DNA from 4 places in the Streptomyces sp. NPDC007901 genome. Region 4 is predicted to be linked to each of the others. Evidence: riboswitches for the same ligand, from Rfam matches in the RefSeq annotation. Region 4 holds a riboswitch; each other region holds the start of a gene.

What was found. Region 4 has a riboswitch for cyclic di-AMP ahead of ACFZDK_RS38025 (peptidoglycan DD-metalloendopeptidase family protein). Riboswitches for the same ligand answer to the same signal wherever they lie in the genome.
Region 1: linked by a shared signal. The riboswitch ahead of ACFZDK_RS01075 (transglycosylase SLT domain-containing protein) and the one ahead of ACFZDK_RS38025 (peptidoglycan DD-metalloendopeptidase family protein) in region 4 are both predicted to bind cyclic di-AMP.
Region 2: linked by a shared signal. The riboswitch ahead of ACFZDK_RS27540 (NlpC/P60 family protein) and the one ahead of ACFZDK_RS38025 (peptidoglycan DD-metalloendopeptidase family protein) in region 4 are both predicted to bind cyclic di-AMP.
Region 3: linked by a shared signal. The riboswitch ahead of ACFZDK_RS36875 (transglycosylase family protein) and the one ahead of ACFZDK_RS38025 (peptidoglycan DD-metalloendopeptidase family protein) in region 4 are both predicted to bind cyclic di-AMP.

Annotation. Positions count from the first base shown of each region.
Region 1 is NZ_JBIBKW010000001.1:209,190-213,473, reverse strand. It holds gene ACFZDK_RS01085 (CHRD domain-containing protein) at 1-141, opposite strand, end outside; gene ACFZDK_RS01080 (polyprenyl synthetase family protein) at 339-1,346, opposite strand; cyclic di-AMP (ydaO/yuaA leader) riboswitch at 2,569-2,773, shown strand; gene ACFZDK_RS01075 (transglycosylase SLT domain-containing protein) at 2,779-3,276, shown strand; gene ACFZDK_RS01070 (Cof-type HAD-IIB family hydrolase) at 3,325-4,131, opposite strand.
Region 2 is NZ_JBIBKW010000008.1:448,537-452,820, reverse strand. It holds gene ACFZDK_RS27560 (aminotransferase class I/II-fold pyridoxal phosphate-dependent enzyme) at 1-288, shown strand, start outside; gene ACFZDK_RS27555 (DUF397 domain-containing protein) at 398-625, opposite strand; gene ACFZDK_RS27550 (Scr1 family TA system antitoxin-like transcriptional regulator) at 635-1,495, opposite strand; gene ACFZDK_RS27545 (ATP-binding protein) at 1,708-2,166, shown strand; gene ACFZDK_RS27540 (NlpC/P60 family protein) at 2,200-2,673, opposite strand; cyclic di-AMP (ydaO/yuaA leader) riboswitch at 2,677-2,859, opposite strand; gene ACFZDK_RS27535 (hypothetical protein) at 3,221-3,529, opposite strand; gene ACFZDK_RS27530 (ATP-dependent Clp protease proteolytic subunit) at 3,537-4,172, opposite strand.
Region 3 is NZ_JBIBKW010000014.1:103,435-107,718, forward strand. It holds gene eno (phosphopyruvate hydratase) at 1-875, opposite strand, end outside; gene ACFZDK_RS36875 (transglycosylase family protein) at 1,208-1,882, opposite strand; cyclic di-AMP (ydaO/yuaA leader) riboswitch at 1,887-2,087, opposite strand; gene ACFZDK_RS36880 (transglycosylase family protein) at 2,285-3,268, opposite strand; gene ACFZDK_RS36885 (cytochrome P450) at 3,447-4,284, opposite strand, start outside.
Region 4 is NZ_JBIBKW010000015.1:102,082-106,365, forward strand. It holds gene ACFZDK_RS38010 (GNAT family N-acetyltransferase) at 1-262, opposite strand, end outside; gene ACFZDK_RS38015 (HPr family phosphocarrier protein) at 440-721, shown strand; gene ACFZDK_RS38020 (FCD domain-containing protein) at 997-1,692, opposite strand; gene ACFZDK_RS38025 (peptidoglycan DD-metalloendopeptidase family protein) at 1,890-2,645, opposite strand; cyclic di-AMP (ydaO/yuaA leader) riboswitch at 2,658-2,821, opposite strand; gene ACFZDK_RS38030 (insulinase family protein) at 3,024-4,284, opposite strand, start outside.

The DNA of each region.
Region 1 (4,284 bases), on a different contig from region 4:
GCCGCGCAGACTGGCGACGAGGACGACGGAGTCGGTGGTGTGGTGGCTGGTGGCGGCTGCCGGGACGGCGGCACCACCCAAAGCGGTCACGGTGACGGCGGCGGCGGCGAGAGTCCTGCGACGCGTTGCGTTGATGACCATGATTCCGTTTTCTCCCCCTGTGTCAGCCGACGCCCCCTGCGTCGGCTTCTGGGGAGGGGTACGGAACCGATCTGGTATTGGACTCAGTCCAGCTATGTGACGTGCGTCACAGACATATCCGCCGAGTCCGGGCCCTCACGGGTCGGGCGGGCAGTGGACCGGTACCAGCCGGACCGGCACCAGGCCGGCCCGCGGTGTCAGCCGGCCCGGTGCACCACCGCGTCGCACAGCTCCAGGAGGGCCGCCTTCGCGTCGCACTCCGGCAGCGGGGCCAGCGCGGCCCGCGCCTCCTCCGCGTACCGGACCGTGTCCCGGCGCGCCTGCTCCAGCGCCGGATGCACCCGCAGCGCCGCCAGGGCCTCCGCGAGCCGCACGTCGTCCGTGAGGTCGGAGTCCAGCAGCTCGCACAGCGCGACGTCCTCGGCGAGCGCCAGGCGTGCCGCCCGCTCCCGCAGCCGAAGCACCGGCAGAGTGGGGACGCCCTCGCGGAGGTCGGTCCCCGGGGTCTTGCCGGACTCGTGGGAGTCGGAGGCGATGTCCAGGACGTCGTCGGCGAGCTGGAAGGCGACGCCGAGCCGTTCGCCGTACTGGGTGAGGACGTCCACGACCGTCTCGTCGGCGCCGGACAGCATCGCGCCGAAGCGGCAGGAGACCGCGACCAGCGAGCCGGTCTTGCCGCTGAGCACGTCGAGGTAGTGGTCGACCGGGTCGCGGCCGTCCGTCGGGCCTGCCGTCTCGAGGATCTGGCCGGTCACCAGCCGCTCGAACGCGAGGGCCTGGACGCGCACCGCCTCGGGACCGAGATCGGCGAGGATCTGGGAGGCGCGCGCGAAGAGGAAGTCACCGGTGAGAACGGCGAGCGAGTTGCCCCAGCGGGTGTTGGCGCTGTCGACACCGCGCCGCACGGACGCCTCGTCCATGACGTCGTCGTGGTACAGGGTGGCCAGGTGGGTCAGCTCGACGACCACGGCCGACGGCACGACACCCGGCGCGTACGGGTCGCCGAACTGCGCGGCGAGCATCACCAGCAGCGGGCGGAACCGCTTTCCGCCCGCGCGCACGAGGTGCTGCGCGGCCTCCGTGATGAAGGGGACCTCACTTTTGGTGGCCTCTAGCAAGCCCTCCTCGACAGCCGTCAATCCGGCCTGGACATCGGCTTCCAGAGCCTGGTCCCGCACGCTCAGCCCGAACGGCCCGACGGTCACGAGGGGTCTCCTGTCTGCTGGTGTCCACTGGCGATTACACGGTTTGTCGATAGGTCGCTGCCATCACTCAAGTCAGCGTATCCGGTCAGGTTTCGATCACCGAGGGCGCCCACCGTTACACCCCGGGCGCTATCGGATCACGACCGGTATGTTTTTGATCAGCCGATACGATCTGACATCCACTGACTTAACAGGAAGTGCCGACAGTTGTCCCGAACCGCGGCATAGGCCGTGTCCCTGGCCGGCACCGCCGGGTCCGGGTCCGGCGACAGAGCCCCGCCGGGGAACCACCGCGCCTTCTCCGGTCGACATCACCTGCCCGGGGGTACCCCTTCCGCCACCGGCCGAAGCCGACGGGGGCACATCATGCCCGCCTGGACACCCTCGCGCGTCCACAAGATCACCCGCGAGGACCTCCGCCCTCCCGGACCCGCGGACCATCGCCCCCACGCGCGCGTGGCACCCGCCGACCGCAACGAGCGGACACCCCCGCACGGACGACACCGACGCCATCTTCGGCACCTCCCAGCACCGCGGACAATTCACCATGACAACGACCGGCCACGCGGCGGGGGTTCCGCCTCACGACGGACACGCACGCACCGAAGGGGACCGGCCCGCCATCCGGGATGACGTGACCAGGATCACGCACCCGTCGACAGCAGCCCCTCCTGCCATCAGTCGCGAGCAACAGGGGCGGATCGGGGGCAGTGGGAGTCGTCGGCGCCAACCGCTCGGCCATGCGCCCGGAGTGGCACGTGCGGTGGAGGCGCACGCGATCGATGACCCTTCTATCACCATTCGCACTTAAAGTCCGAAATAATCGGCAATATAAAAAGTCGGACTACATGCGAAATCACCCGTGACGTGGGTCACTTTCCCCGCCCCTAAAGGGGCATTGTGCGCGAATGGCAATGGGTGCACTTTCCGCCCGACCCAGAGAGGAGCGGATTCCAGGAAATCCCTCATGTCCGATTTGACTCGATTGCGGTTTCGTGAAGTAGGTCACGCGGGTCCGAATGCCGCATACCCCGTAAGGCGACCCTTCCTTCCCGTTCCCTGCGGGCGAGTTGAGGCTTGGCAACCGCAAAGGATCAAGCAGCACATACGTCACAGATCAAGGTCAATCAGTTCTTTATGTGAATCTGACACTTGTTCCGGACATGTGCTCTCGCATACGTTCCCGCTCGCCGGGCGGACGCCGAATCCTGCCGCCGCCCGTCGTGACCCATTGACGAGTCCATTCGCACGGCAGGAGCGGGGGAACCAGGTAAGCCGCCGGACCGGGCGACCGACGTGATCGATGTGATCGACGGACGTCGTACCGGAACGGCTAGGGGTGAAGTCGCCTCGCCTTAGGGCGGTGCGGCCGGGCACTCCCCGGGCCCGAACCCGACAGCTCACCTCGCAGGCGACGGAGAGGAACTTCGCCATGTCTGCTGCCGCCCAGAACCGCCGCCCCCGCCGCAACCGCATCGTCCGCACGCTCGCCGTCGTCGGCACCGGCGCCGCCGTACTCGCCCTCCCGCTCATCGGGGCGACCACCGCCTCGGCTGCCGTCGCCTCCACCACCACCGCCACGACGCCCTCGACGACCCTCGCCGGGTACCCGAACAACCTCGACGGCTGGATCCGGGAGTCGCTCGCGATCATGGCGGAGAAGCACATCCCGGGCACCTACAACGGCATCTACCGCAACGTGATCCGCGAGTCCTCCGGCAACCCGCAGGCCATCAACCTCTGGGACTCCAACGCGGCCAAGGGCATTCCCTCCAAGGGCCTGCTCCAGGTGATCGACCCGACGTTCAAGACCTACCACGTGGACGGCACGTCGTTCGACATCTACGACCCGGTCGCGAACATCACCGCCGCCTGCAACTACGCCGCCGCGCGGTACGGCTCGATCGACAACGTCCACGGCGCCTACTGATCACCGACGTTTGGGACGGCCCGAGTCGCTCAATGGCGCACAACGGCCTTACGGGAACAGTCTTTCGAGGGCGACGGCGATGCCGTCGTCCTCGTTCGACAAGGTGATCTCGTCGGCCACCGCCTTGAGTTCGGGGTGGGCGTTGGCCATCGCCACCCCGTAGGCCGCCCAGTCGAACATGGGGATGTCGTTGGGCATGTCCCCGAAGGCGATGGCCTGTTCGGGGCGCAGCCCCAGATGGTCGGCGGCCAGCGCCAGCCCGGTCGCCTTGGTCACCCCGCACGGCTGGAGTTCGACGGTTCCCGGCCCCGACATGGTGACCGTGGCGAGCGACCCGACCACCGCGCGGGCGGTCGCCGCCAGCTCGTCGTCGGACAGGGTGTGGTGGCGCAGCAGCACCTTGCTGATGGGCGCGCACCACAGGTCGTCGCGCCGGCCCACGCGCAGCGCCGGCAGCGTGGGGTGGGGCATCAGATAGCCCGGTTCGATGAGCGTGAGCCCGTCCACGCCGTCCTGGTCGACCGCCGCGTACACCTGGCCGACCTCGGCCTCGATCTTGCCGAGCGCGGTCTCCGCCAGCTCCCGGTCCAGGGTGACCGACCACAGCAGACGCTGCGCACCGGCGTCGTACACCTGCGCGCCCTGACCGCAGACCGCGAGTCCCGTGCTGCCGAGGTCGTCGAGGAGCGGGCGCACTCTCGGCGCGGGGCGGCCGGTCACCACGAGGTGCCGGGCGCCGGCCCGGCCGGTCCGCGCGAGCGCGGCGAGCGACCGGTCCGAGAGGGTGTCGTCGGCGCGCAGCAGCGTGCCGTCCAGGTCGGTGGCGATCAGTGAGTACGGGAGGGGTGCGACCATGATCAGAGAATACGGACAGCACGGCCCTGAGACTCACTGTGCGTTTCGGCCTCAAGTGGCGGCCGCCGCCTCCGTGATGGGGTCGTTGTCAGTGGGGCCCGTTACGTTTGTGGTGAGGTGACCGCACCGGTCGGACGGGGACGGGTGTGGTGA
Region 2 (4,284 bases), on a different contig from region 4:
CGGGCGGCCCGGGCCCGCGAGGTGGCCGCCGACCTGCACGCACGGCTGACCGCCGCGGGCCTGGAAGCGGTACGGCCGGACGCCGCGGTGGTCTCCGTGCGGGCACCGTCCCCGGAGGGGGCCGTGCGATGGGCGGCCGACTGCCGTACGGCAGGCCTGGCCGTGGGCTGCTTCCGTCCGCCTTCCGTGCCGGACGGCATCTCACGGCTGCGGCTGACCGCCCGCGCGGACCTCTCCGGGGCCGAGATCGAACGCGCTGTACGTGTGATCGGCGAAACACGACCATGAGTCGGCGTGACACGGCCGGGCTGCGCGCGCATGCGGATACGGAGTCGATTACGGATTCAGTTGCGTACTGATCAGTTTTGTTCGCAGCCTGATCAGCGGGGAGCGCTGATCAGTCGCTGACCGCAGCCACGAAACCCGCCCAGCTCTCGGGGGAGAAGAGCAGCACGGGTCCGGCCGGGTTCTTGGAGTCGCGTACGGCGAGCAGTCCGGCCGGTGGGCCGGAGTGCGGCCGTGCCGTCTCCACGCAGTTGTTCGCACCGGTGCTGTAGCTGCTGCGCAGCCACCGCAATCCGTGCAGATCAGCACTTGAAGGTACGTTCCGAGGCAGTGCAGTCATGGTGCCTCCTTACGCGCCGTCCTGTATCCCGGCGATGTAATCCAACGAGTCCTCGGGCGAAAGGGCGTGGATCTGAAGGGTGTTGAAGGCCTCCGCGTAGGCCTGGAGGTCTTCTTTCCGCTCCAGGTAGAGGCTACTCGTCAACTGGTCGAGAACAACCACATCCAGATCAGAAGTGCTCGGAAATGAGAAGATTACGAAAGGCCCGGTGATGCCGATATGCGCCCCGGCCGCGAACGGCAGCACCTGGAGCCGTACCTGGGGCAGCCGGGCCGCCTCCACCAGCCGCGCCAGCTGCCGTGTCATCACCCCCGGGCCGCCGACCTCCCGGCGCAGCACCGCCTCGTCGAGCACCGCGCTGAGCTCCAGCGGCGGATCGTTGCGCAGCACGTCCTGCCTGGCCAGACGCACCTCCACCAGGGCGTCCAGGGCCTCGTCGTCGAGCCCGTCGGCGGCCACCCGGGTCACGGCACGCGCGTACTCGGGGGTCTGCAGCAGCCCCGGGACGACCAGGGTCTCCAACGTGCGCATCGCCCCGGCCTGCGATTCCAGGCTGATGAAATCCCGGTAGGCGGGCGGCAGCACCCCCCGATAGGCGTGCCACCAGTGGTGCCGCCCGGCCGTGTCCTCAGACCCCGCCAACACCAGCAGCAACTCCCGCAGTTGTCCTTCGACGACCCCGTAGGCGTCGAGGAGTAACCGCACATCGGCCGGTTTCACACCGCTGGCGCCGGTCTCGATCCGGCTCACCTTCGACTGATGCCAGCCCACCAGACGGGCGGCCTCACCGCTCGTGAGACCCACACCGGTGCGCAGCATGCGCAGTTCGGTGCCCAGTTTCCGGCGGCGTACCGCGGGACCGTTCTGCATGGGCTACTCCTTACTCCTTCCGAGCCGCCCAAATACGGTCTGAGGTCGCAGAGTTCACCGCTTCGAGCGACAGATATATGCATATCTTGGTGGATCGCTCCCCGTGACCGGCCCGGTAATGGCAGTCTGACGAAGAAGCACCAGTCCGGGACCGTACTCGAACCTTCCGCGCAGTGTCGGACTCCGGTCCCGAGGAAAGGGACGACCTCGCCATGGCAGACCACCTGGAAGCATCCGTCACTCTGCCGAGCGATCCCGCCTCGGTCTCCACGGCCCGCTCCTACGTGCTGGACATCCTCGCGGAGTGGGGACTGCCACCGGAGACGGAGACCGCGGACACCATCCGCCTCATCGTCTCCGAACTCGCCACCAACGCCGTACAGCACACCTTCGGACAGTCGCCCACCTTCACGGTGGACATGGTCCTCGACCGTGACGAGCACCTGCGCATCGGCGTCACGGACAGTCATCCGCGTTTCCCCAAGAGACTTCCCGCCGCGGTCCAGCAGGACAACGGCCGCGGCATGGTCATCATCCGCTGGCTGACCGCCGAGTGCGGTGGCAAGCTCCGCGTACGCCCCACCCGGGAAGGCGGCAAGACCGTCTCCATCGAACTCCCCTGGACCGTCCCGGCCGGCACCGTCACCGCCGCCGGCCAGCAGGAACCGTAGCCCCGAGCCCCTGCCGGCCGACCGGTGAGCGGGTCAGCTGACCCGGCCGTACCAGACGCTCTTCGTCCAGATCTTCTGGAGCCTGACCACGTCCCCGGTCTTCGGGGCGTGCCAGATCTTTCCCTTCCCGGCGTAGATGCCGACGTGGTAGACGCTGGAACCCGAGTGGAAGAAGACCAGGTCCCCGGCCTTGCGGTTGCCAGCCGAGATGTGACGGGTCTTGTTGTACTGCTGGGCCGCCGTACGGGGCAGCTTCTTGCCCGCCTTCTTGAACGAGTACAGCGTCAGCCCGGAGCAGTCGAACCGGTTCGGTCCGGTGGCACCCCACCGGTAGGGCGCGCCCTTCTTCGACGCGGCGACCTGGAGTGCCTTCGTCCCCATCGTGGCGGCCGAGGCCTCGGAGGCGACACCCGGGATCACGATCGAGCCGCCCACGGCGGCGATCGTCAGCGCCGAGGCCGTACCGGCCCGGGCCATGAGCGACGGAACACGATTGAGCGCAGTCATGCGCAACCCTTCGTCAGCCGCCTGTGAAGGATGACCTGTCGGATTCGGGCTGGCGAAGTTGCCCGGCCGCTGACGCGGCTTCACCCCAAGGGCTGCTCGGCCCGGTCATGGCGTGACCGTCCCGGCGACCCGTCGTGCTTGGGTCCTCCACTCCTGCCGATGCACTTCTGTCGACGGGTCAATCCGGGCGGCGGCAGGACTCGGCGTCCGCCCGGACCGCCCCGCCGCTGTGGCGGGGGCTTGTCGTCAGACAGGGATCTTCACTCACGCGTGTCCGAAAATCCCAATGGAATCGGGGATTTGTGGGGTTACTCACCACCCACCCGTTCGGGTGGACAGTACTGTGTTCGATTCTTCGTCAACTGCCCTGCGTAGCCCCGGACCTGCACGGAAGCACTCGGCGGGCACCCTCGGACCGGCATGCCGAGCGGCCCTGTCGGTCAGGTAAAACCACGCCACGCTCCGCCGAACGGGGGTAACCCCGTTGGGCCGTTTCAACTCCGGCGCGGACAGGGCGTCGACGCGCCCCGACCGATTTCTGCGGCGGTCACCGTACGCAGTCGGGCGGGAGTACGACACGAGCGGTCCGGCGCTCGCCGTCGAGCACCCGCAACGCCCGTGCCAGCGTGTCCCCGTGAAGCTCCGTCTCGCCCCGCCCGTGCATCAGGGCCAGCGCGTCACGCAGCTCGGAAGCGGCGCGCACCAGCGCCTGCGCGGCGCGCAGCCCGCGGTACGTGTCCTCGTTCTGCGCCGGATTGATACGGCCCAGCAGGTCGACCACGTCCAGGTAACGGTCGATCAACTCGCCCTCGGCGCGCGTCAGCGCGGGCAGCGGCGGAAGCTCCGGTGGCAGCATCGCCGGATCACCCCGCGTCCGGCAGGCCGAGCGAGGTCCGGCGGCTGGGTACGACCCGGTCCACCAGCCCGTACGCCAGCGCCTCCCGCGCGTCCAGCACCAAGTCCCGCTCCAGGTCCCGGTGGACCTGCTCGGGGGTGCGCCCGGTGTGCCGGACCAGCATCGCCTCGAGCAGCGTCCGGACCCGCTCCAACTCCGCCGCCCGGATGACCAGATCACTCGGCTGGCCCTGTACCGGTTCGGGCAGCGACGGCTGCTGGAGCACGACGCGGGCGCCCGGCAGCACGGACCGCTTGCCCGGGGTGCCGGCCGCGAGCAGCACGGCGGCGGACGCCCCGGCCTGCCCCAGGCAGATCGTCTCCACGTCGCAGGTGACGTACTGGACCGTGTCGTAGATCGCCGCCATCGCGCTGAACGACCCGCCCGGGGAGTTGATGTACAGCGAGATGTCCCGCTCCGGAGCCGCGTGTTCCAGATACATCAGCTGCGCCATCACGTCGTTCGCGGAGGTCTCGTCCACCGGCGTGCCCAGGAAGACGATCCGCTCCTCCAGCAGCTTCGAGTACGGATCCAGGGTGCGCTGCCCGGAGCTGGTGCGTTCGGTGAACTCGGGCAGGACATAGCGGGCGGACGGTCGGGTCATGGCATACCCCTCCTCGCGGCCGAGGTGTCTCGGCGGCCGGACTCTCTGTAAAAAATGTACAGGACGTACGTAGACCTGGAGAGGGATTCCGCTGTCGCCGAACAAGAGGTGT
Region 3 (4,284 bases), on a different contig from region 4:
TCGTCCTCGAACAGCGGGTCCTCGATGGAGACGAGCGGGTAGGCCGCCACGAGCTCCTCGTAGTACTCGGTCATCTCGGCGGCCGAGCGGGACTTGCCCTCGAACTCGTACTTGCCGTCCTTGTAGAACTCGGACGCGGCGACGTCGAGCGCGAGCGCGATCTGCTCACCGGGGACGTACCCGGCCTGCTTGATCGCCTCCAGGATGAGGTCGAGGGCCTCGCGGTTGGAGCCGAGGTTCGGGGCGAAGCCGCCCTCGTCGCCGAGGCCGGTGGCCAGACCCTTCGACTTCAGGACCTTCTTGAGGGTGTGGTAGACCTCGGCACCCCAGCGCAGCGCCTCGGAGAAGGACTCCGCGCCGATCGGGGCGATCATGAACTCCTGGATGTCGACGTTGGAGTCCGCGTGCGAGCCGCCGTTGAGGATGTTCATCATCGGGACGGGCAGCAGGTGCGCGTTCGGGCCACCGAGGTAGCGGAACAGCGGGAGGTCGGACGCCTCGGAGGCGGCGTGCGCGACGGCCAGGGAGACGCCGAGGATGGCGTTGGCGCCGAGCGAGCCCTTGTTGTCGGTGGCGTCCAGGTCGAACATGGCCTGGTCGATCAGGCGCTGCTCGGTGGCGTCGTAGCCGACGAGCTCCGGGCCGATCTGCTCGATCACGGCGAGGACGGCCTTCTCGACACCCTTGCCGAGGTAGCGGTTGGGGTCGCCGTCACGGAGCTCGATGGCCTCGAAGGCACCGGTGGAGGCGCCGGACGGAACGGCGGCACGACCCGTGCTGCCGTCGTCGAGGCCGACCTCGACCTCGACCGTGGGGTTGCCTCGGGAGTCCAGGATTTCCCGGGCTACGACGACGTCGATGGACGGCACGAGCATCTCCTTCTTGGGATGTGACGCTGGTTGTGCGGGGCGCACGCGGGCCTTGTCGGCCCTTGCTCAGCCTTGCGACTAGAGCCTAACCGCCCCGGGGCCGTCGGCCGTCGACCGACCGTCCCGTGGACAAGGACAGACGGTATCTATTGTTCACCCCCGGAACAAAGGGGGGCCGGATGAAGAACGGGAGAAGAACGGGCCAAAGAGAAACCCCGCCCCGGTGCGTACGGGGGAAAACGCACCGAGGCGGGGGGCCCGTGGGGGACGGGGGTGACCCTCACGTGGTCCCCACTATGAGGACCACGGCTGTGAGGGGGCTGTGGTTCAGCCAGGTCTTACTTCAGGTGCAGCTGCTGGCCGGGGTAGATGAAGTCGGCATCGTCGACGATGCCCTTGTTCAGCTTGAACAGCTCCTGCCAGCCGCCCTTGACCTTGTGCTTCTCGGCGATCGAGCTGAGGGTGTCACCCTTGACGACCTTGTACTCGCCGTCGCCCTTCTTGACCTTCTTGCCGGTCGGGGTGGTGACGGTCTTCTTGGCGGCCGGACGCTCGGCGGAGCGGGAGGCGGCCTGGGTGTCGGTCGAGCGGGTGCTGGTGCTCGACGAGTTGGAGGAGCCGGCGCTGCTGCCCGTGTAGGTGGCGCTGGACAGGCCCGTGCCGCAGACCGGCCAGGCACCCTTGCCCTGCGCGGCGAGGACCTTCTCGGCGATCGTGATCTGCTGCGCCTTGGTGGCCTGGTTGGCCTGCGCGGCGTAGGCGGTGCCGCCGTACGCGGCCCAGGTCGAGGCGGAGAACTGCAGGCCGCCGTAGTAGCCGTTGCCGGTGTTGATGGACCAGTTGCCGCCGGACTCGCACTGGGCGACGGTGTCCCACTCGGAGGCGGTGGCGGCGGAGGCGCTGCCGGCCGCCATCAGCGGGGCGGCGACGGCGACGCCGGTGACCCCGGCGACGGCGATGGCCCGGACGGCCTTGGACGGACGGCGGTGCTTGCCCTTGCCGGAAAACAGCATGGATCGATCCCCTCACCGACGCCTGCGAGGTGAGCTGTCGGGTTCGGGCCGGTTGAGTTGCCCGGCCGCACACCTGCCTGTCGGTGCGCGGCTTCACCCCGAGCCGGTTCCGGCGGCCTTTCGGCCATGAGGCCCCTGAGGGCTCAACTGCCGGACCCGGCACTTACCTTGGGTCCCCCGCTCCTGCCTACGGCGCTTGACGCGACGACTGTTCCCGGACGGCCGCTGGCAGGACTCGGCGTTGCGACGGCCGGGGCTCGTGGTGACGAGCGGCCTTGACCGTAAACAGGGCATCAGGTGAATTTCAAAGATGATCAGGGCTTCTGAGACTCATCCCACACTTTCACCAAACCGGACATTAGCGTCGAAGCGGGGCGCCAACTCCCGCTGCTTTTCGCCCGATTAGCTGCTGAGTTTCAGGGTCTGACCGGGGGCGATGGCGTTCGGGTCGGCGCCGATGTCCGCCTTGTTCGCGGCGTAGAGCGCGCGCCATCCGCCGTCGAGGTCAAGGGAGTCGGCGATGGAGGCGAGGGTGTCGCCGTCGCGGACGGTGTAGGTGCCGCTGTCGCGGGAGACGTGACGCCCGGAGGAGGTGACCTTCTGACCGTTTGTCGCACTTTCGTCCGCCGAGCCACCGCGGTGCTTGCCGCCGGTGCTCGCGGTCCCCGTGTCGACCAGACTCCAAGACCCGCCGGTCTGCCACGAATTGTCCGAGTCGTCGGCCTGGGGCACGACGGGGTTCTCGTCGGCCTTCGAGGCATCGGACTTGGATGATTCCGACTTGTCCGTCTTGGTGGATTCGCTGGGGGTGTCCGTCTTGGAGTCGCCGCTCGCGCTCGCGCTCGGGGAGGGAGTGACGGAGGCTTCCCCGGAGTCCGTGGCGTCCGAGGAGGAATCGGAACCCGAGGAGGAGGACGAATCCGACAGTCCGGAGGACGAGTCCGACGAGTCGGATGAACCGGACGAATCATCCGAGCCGCCGGCGCCCGGGTCGACGTTCACCGAGGCGTCGTCCGAGGAGAGCCCGGCGAGCAGGGCGCAGGTCCGCCAGGGCTTGGTGCCCTGGTCGGCGAGGATCTTCTCGGCGACCGCGATCTGCTGCGAACGGCTCGCCAGGTCGGGCGTGGTGGCGTACTGCGTGCCGCCGTACGCGTCCCAGTCGTCCTGCGACATCTGCAGGCCGCCGTAGTAGCCGTTGCCGGTGTCCATGCTCCAGGAGCCGCCGCTCTCGCAGTTGGCCACGTGGTCCCAGGTGGTGCCGTCGGCCGCGTTGGCGCTCGCCGCGCCGAGCAGCGGGAGGGCGATGGCGGAGCCGGTCACTCCGGCCGCGACGAGGAGAGCCGGAGCCTGACGGGGGCGACGGTGACGACCGTTCCCGGAGAGCATGCGGAAACCTTTCGAGCGACAGCGGTGACCGGTGCGGCGGGTCCCGCAGGGGCGCCGCACTGATGGGTGAACGTATAGGCAGACGATCACTTGTCACAAGTTAATGCCGCGCAGATCACGTGAAGATCACAGACTTGAGTGCTGGTCACCTTTGGCTGGTAAGGGGCTTACCGGTGACTTACCGGGCGACGGGGGTGAACTCCACCGGAAGGGTGCGCAGTCCGCGCATGATGAGCCCGCCGCGCCAGCGCAACTCGCCCGGATCCGCCGCGAGTCGCAGATCGGGCAGCCGGGTGAGGAGGGTGGCGAGCGCGGCCTGGCCCTCCAGGCGGGCGAGCGGGGCGCCCAGGCAGTAGTGGATGCCGTGGCCGTATCCGAGGTGCTGGTTGTCCCTCCGCGAGAGGTCCAGGGTGTCCGGCTCGGCGAACCGCTCCGGGTCCCGGTCCGCCGCGGCCAGGACGACCAGCACCGGGTCGCCGGCCGCGATGCGCTGCCCGCCGATGCCGAGCGGCTCGGTGGCGAACCGCCAGGTGGCCAGCTCCACCGGTCCGTCGTAGCGCAGGAGTTCCTCGACGCCGGTCTCCAGCAGACCGTGTTCGCCGACGGCGAGGGAGTCCTGCAGCCGCGCGCGCTGCTCGGGGTGGGTGAGCAGGGCGTACGTCCCGTTCCCGATCAGGTTGACGGTCGTCTCGAACCCGGCGAACAGCAGGATGAAGGCCATGGCGGCGGCCTCGTTCTCGGTGAGGTGCTCGCCGTGGTCCGAGGCCCGGATGAGCCCGGAGATCAGATCCTCGCCCGGACCGGCCTCGGCGGGCAGCGCCTCCCGCTTCCGGTGGATCAGCTCGGCCAGGTAGCCCCGCATCTTCTTCACCGACCGCGCGACCCCGCCCCGCGGCCCTCCCCCGTGTCGGATCATCATTCCCGCCCAGTCCCGGAAGTCGTCCTGGTCCTCGCGAGGGACGCCCAGCAGGTCGCAGATGGCGTAGATGGGGAGCGGGAAGGCGAACTCGTGGATG
Region 4 (4,284 bases):
TGGTGGCCGCGAGTCCCACCCTGTCCACAAAGTCGTGGTGCGTGAAGCGGTGGACGTCCTTGGCGGAGAGCCTGGGATACGGCGCGAAGAAGCGGTAGTACTTCGACTCGTCCGAGACCTGCTCGTAGAAGCTGACCAGCCGGTCGGCGTCGTCGGCGGTGATGGGCCGGATGCGCGCGGTACCGCCGTCGCGCAGTACCACGTCCGCCTCCCAGTGGGACGGGTACTCGTGCCGGTCCTGCGGGTCCGCCGGGGTCTGCATGGGCCCCAGAGTACGGCTCGCGTACGACAACGGCGCGAGGCAGTCTGTGCAGGACGGAAGTCGGACCGAGGCCGCGGTCCGACGACACACCCGGAGGGGGCCCACGCCCGCTCCGGGGATGCTTCACGATATGGGAAACTGGTCTAGACAACCCTGAAAACCGAAGGGCAGCATCACATGGCTGAGCGCCGCGTCAACGTCGGCTGGGCCGAGGGCCTCCACGCCCGCCCCGCTTCCATCTTCGTCCGAGCCGCCACGGCCGCAGGCGTCCCGGTGACGATCGCCAAGGCCGGGGGCAACCCCGTCAACGCGGCCTCCATGCTGGCCGTCCTTGGCCTGGGCGCCCAGGGCGGCGAGGAGATCGTGCTCGCCTCCGAGGCCGAGGGCGCGGACGCCGCCCTCGACCGCCTGGCCAAGCTGGTCGCCGAGGGTCTCGAGGAGCTCCCCGAGACCGTCTGAGCGCCATGGCGCCCGCACGGCCGAGGCCGCGCCACCCCTGCGGGGGCGGCGCGGCCTCGTCGTTTCCGAATCGGCCCGCCGACGGCATGTGCCGGGAATTCATGACAGCCGCCTGCGACTTTACGACGGCTGCGCACCTGTTCATTCAGGAGCTTGCCCTCGGTCATTTCGGCGGGCACGCCGACGACGCGCCACCGGAATTCCCGGAGCGCGTGAATTCGGGCAGCGGAAATACGCCTCCACCGAATAACACCTCTTTGTATACGGCGCGCGTGTTAATGCCGCAGGCCCGACATGTTTACGGGGTGTTGCGAAGTCCTCACACCGTTCGCCCGTTCGGCGCCGCCGGAAAAACGCAGCCGATGGGCGGCCGTCGAGCGCTCGGTGTGCAGCGCGGTGATCGCCCGCGCGCGCTCGCCGTCGCCGCGGGTGACCGCGTCCACGATGGCGCCGTGCTCGGCCCACGACTCGGCGGGGTTGGCGGGCGCGTCGACGGCGTACATCCAGGCGATCTTGTGCCGCAGTTGGGTGAGCGTCGAGGTCAGGGCATGGCTGCCGGTGGCCTGGGCGAGCGTCTCGTGGAACCAGCCGCCCAGCGAGCGCAGGTCCTCGCTGCTGCCCCGGCGGGCCCGCTCCTGGCCCAGCCTGACGAGTCCGCGCAACACCTTGAGGTGGGCCTCGGTGCGGCGCTGGGCGGCCCGGGAGGCGCCCAGCGGCTCCAGCAACAGGCGCATCTCCAGCAGGTCGGCGGCCTCCTGCTCGCTCGGTTCGGCGACGCACGCGCCCGCGTGCCGGCGCGTGACCACGAAGCCCTCGGCCTCCAGCGTGCGCAGGGCCTCGCGGACAGGGACCCGCGAGACGCCGTAGCGGCGGGCCAGGAGTTCCTCGGTGAGCCGGCTGCCGCGCTCGTAGACACCCGCGACGATGTCGTCCCGGATCGCCGTGCATACCGAGTGCGCCGGAATACGCATGTCCGACCTCCGCCTTAATCCCCGTGAAACGCCGCCGAGTGGCGCTCGTTCCGTGACTCTATTGCAATGAGCGGGAATTTCCGACGGCGGGCCGGATTCCATGGATATATTTTGGACAGCAAGGGCACGAAAACGGCGAATGCCCCGGCTCGGGAGCCGGGGCTTCGGAAGATCTCGCGGTGCTCACACCGTCCGCGTCAGACGTTCACGCCGTGCTTGCGGAGGTAGGCGACCGGGTCGACGTCGGAGCCGTACTCGGGGGTGGTGCGGGCCTCGAAGTGGAGGTGCGGGCCGGTCGTGTTGCCCGTGGACCCGGAGAGGCCGATCTGCTGGCCCGGGGTGACCTTCTGGCCCACCGAGACGCCGATGGACGACAGGTGGCCGTACTGGGTGTACATGCCGTCGGCCATCTTGACGACGATCTGGTTGCCGTAGGCCCCGCCCCAGCCGGTGGAGACGACCGTGCCGGTGCCGACGGCGTGCACGACCGTGCCACTGGCGGCATGGAAGTCGATGCCGGTGTGGGCGCCGGAGGACCACAGGGAGCCGCCGGTCTTGTAGCCGGTGGAGACGTACGAGTCGGAGATCGGCGCGACGAAGGCGTTGAGGCGCTTGCGCTCGGCCTCCCGCGCGGCGCGCGCCTTGGCCGCGCGCTCCTTCTTGACCTCCGCGACGGCCTTCTTGCGCGCGGCCTCCTCGGCGGCCTTGCGCTCGGCGGCGGCCTGCTGCGCGGCGGCCTGGGCGGCGATCTGATCGGCGACCGTGTCGCTGACCGTGATGACCGGGGTGAGGCCGGTCTGCTCGACGGAGTTCTCGGCGGCGAGCGCCGGGGCGGCGGAGACGGTGCCGATGACACCCGTGGTGGTGAGGGCCGCGATACCGGCGGCCTGCGCGGTGGTGCGCTTCACCCGGCCGGGACGACGGTGCTTCCCGGAGGCGCACATGAACGCCATGTAGAGGCTGGTCCTTTCCTTCCCTCTCGCCTACCGGGTTAGCTGACGGGTTCGGAGCAGGAAGGTCTCCTACGGGCCCCCTCGCGACTCGCGCGGGCGCCCGATTCACCCCAGGGACGACGTGGGTCCCCGGCTCCCCTGGCTCGCGCCGTACGGGGACTCGGCGATGGCTGTCCGGTGCCGCGGACGCGGCGCACTGCCTGACGGACAGCCCGGAAGAACCTATGAGGGCAGGCTTTCAATGCCCAAACGGATCGCGGCTTTTGTAGCGCATCCCACAGGGCAGACAGGCAACCTCCGCCCCAATTCGGACATTTAAGGGCCCTGGCGACACCACGGTCACCAGGGCCCTCGCACGCGCGTGTGCCCGCCGTCCGGCTACTCGGCGGCGACGACCGTGACGGTGCCGATCCCGAGGGCCTCGACGGGCTCCTTGATCTGCGCCGCGTCACCGACGAGGACGGTCACCAGGCGGTCCACCGGGAAGGCGTTCACGACGGCCGCGGTGGCCTCCACGGTGCCGGTGGCGGCCAGTTGCCGGTAGAGCGTGGCCTGGAAGTCGTCGGGCAGGTGCTGCTCGACCTGGTCGGCCAGGGTGCCCGCGACGGCCGCCGCCGTCTCGTACTTGAGCGGCGCCACGCCGACGAGGTTCTGCACGGCCACATCGCGCTCGGCGTCCGTGAGGCCCTCGGCGGCGAGGGTGCGCAGCACCGTCCACAGGTCCTGGAGGGCGGGGCCGGTGTTCGGGGTGTCCACGGAGCCGCTGATGGCGAGCATCGAGGCGCCGGTGCCGTCGGGGGCGGAGCGCAGGACCTGGCCGAAGGAGCGGACGCCGTAGGTGTAGCCCTTCTCCTCGCGCAGGACGCGGTCCAGGCGGGAGGTGAGGGTGCCGCCCAGGCAGTAGGTGCCGAGCACCTGGGCGGGCCAGACCCGGTCGTGCCGGTCGGGGCCGACGCGGCCGATGAGCAGCTGCGTCTGGACGGCGCCGGGGCGGTCCACGATGACGACGCGGCCGTTGTCGTCGGCGGTGACCGGCGGCACGGGGCGGGGCTGCGCGGTGGAACCGCTCCAGGCGCCCAGGGTCTCGCCGAGCAGCTCGTCCAGGTCGATGCCGGTCAGGTCGCCGACGACGACCGCGGTGGCCGTGGCGGGCCGCACATGGCGGTCGTAGAACGCGCGGACGGCGGCCGCGTCGATCTTCTCGACGGTGTCCTCGGTGCCCTGGCGCGGACGGGACATCCGCGCGGTCGACGGGAAGAGCTCCTTGTAGAGCTCCTTGGCGGCACGGCGGCTGGGGTTGGCCAGCTCGTGCGGGATCTCGTCGAGGCGGTTGCGGACCAGCCGCTCGACCTCGCTGTCGGCGAAGGCGGGCGCCCTGAGGGCGTCGGAGAGCAGCCCAAGGCCCTTGGCGAGGCGGGAGGCCGGGACCTCCAGGCTGATCCGGACGCCGGAGTGGTCGGCGTGCGCGTCGAGGGTGGCGCCGGCCCGCTCCAGCTCGGCGGCGTACTCCTCGGCGGAGTGCTTGTCGGTGCCCTCGGAGAAGGCGCGCGCCATGATCGTGGCCACGCCGTCCAGGCCGGTTGGTTCGGCGTCCAGGGGCGCGTCCAGGAGCACCTCGACGGCGACGACCTGCTGGCCG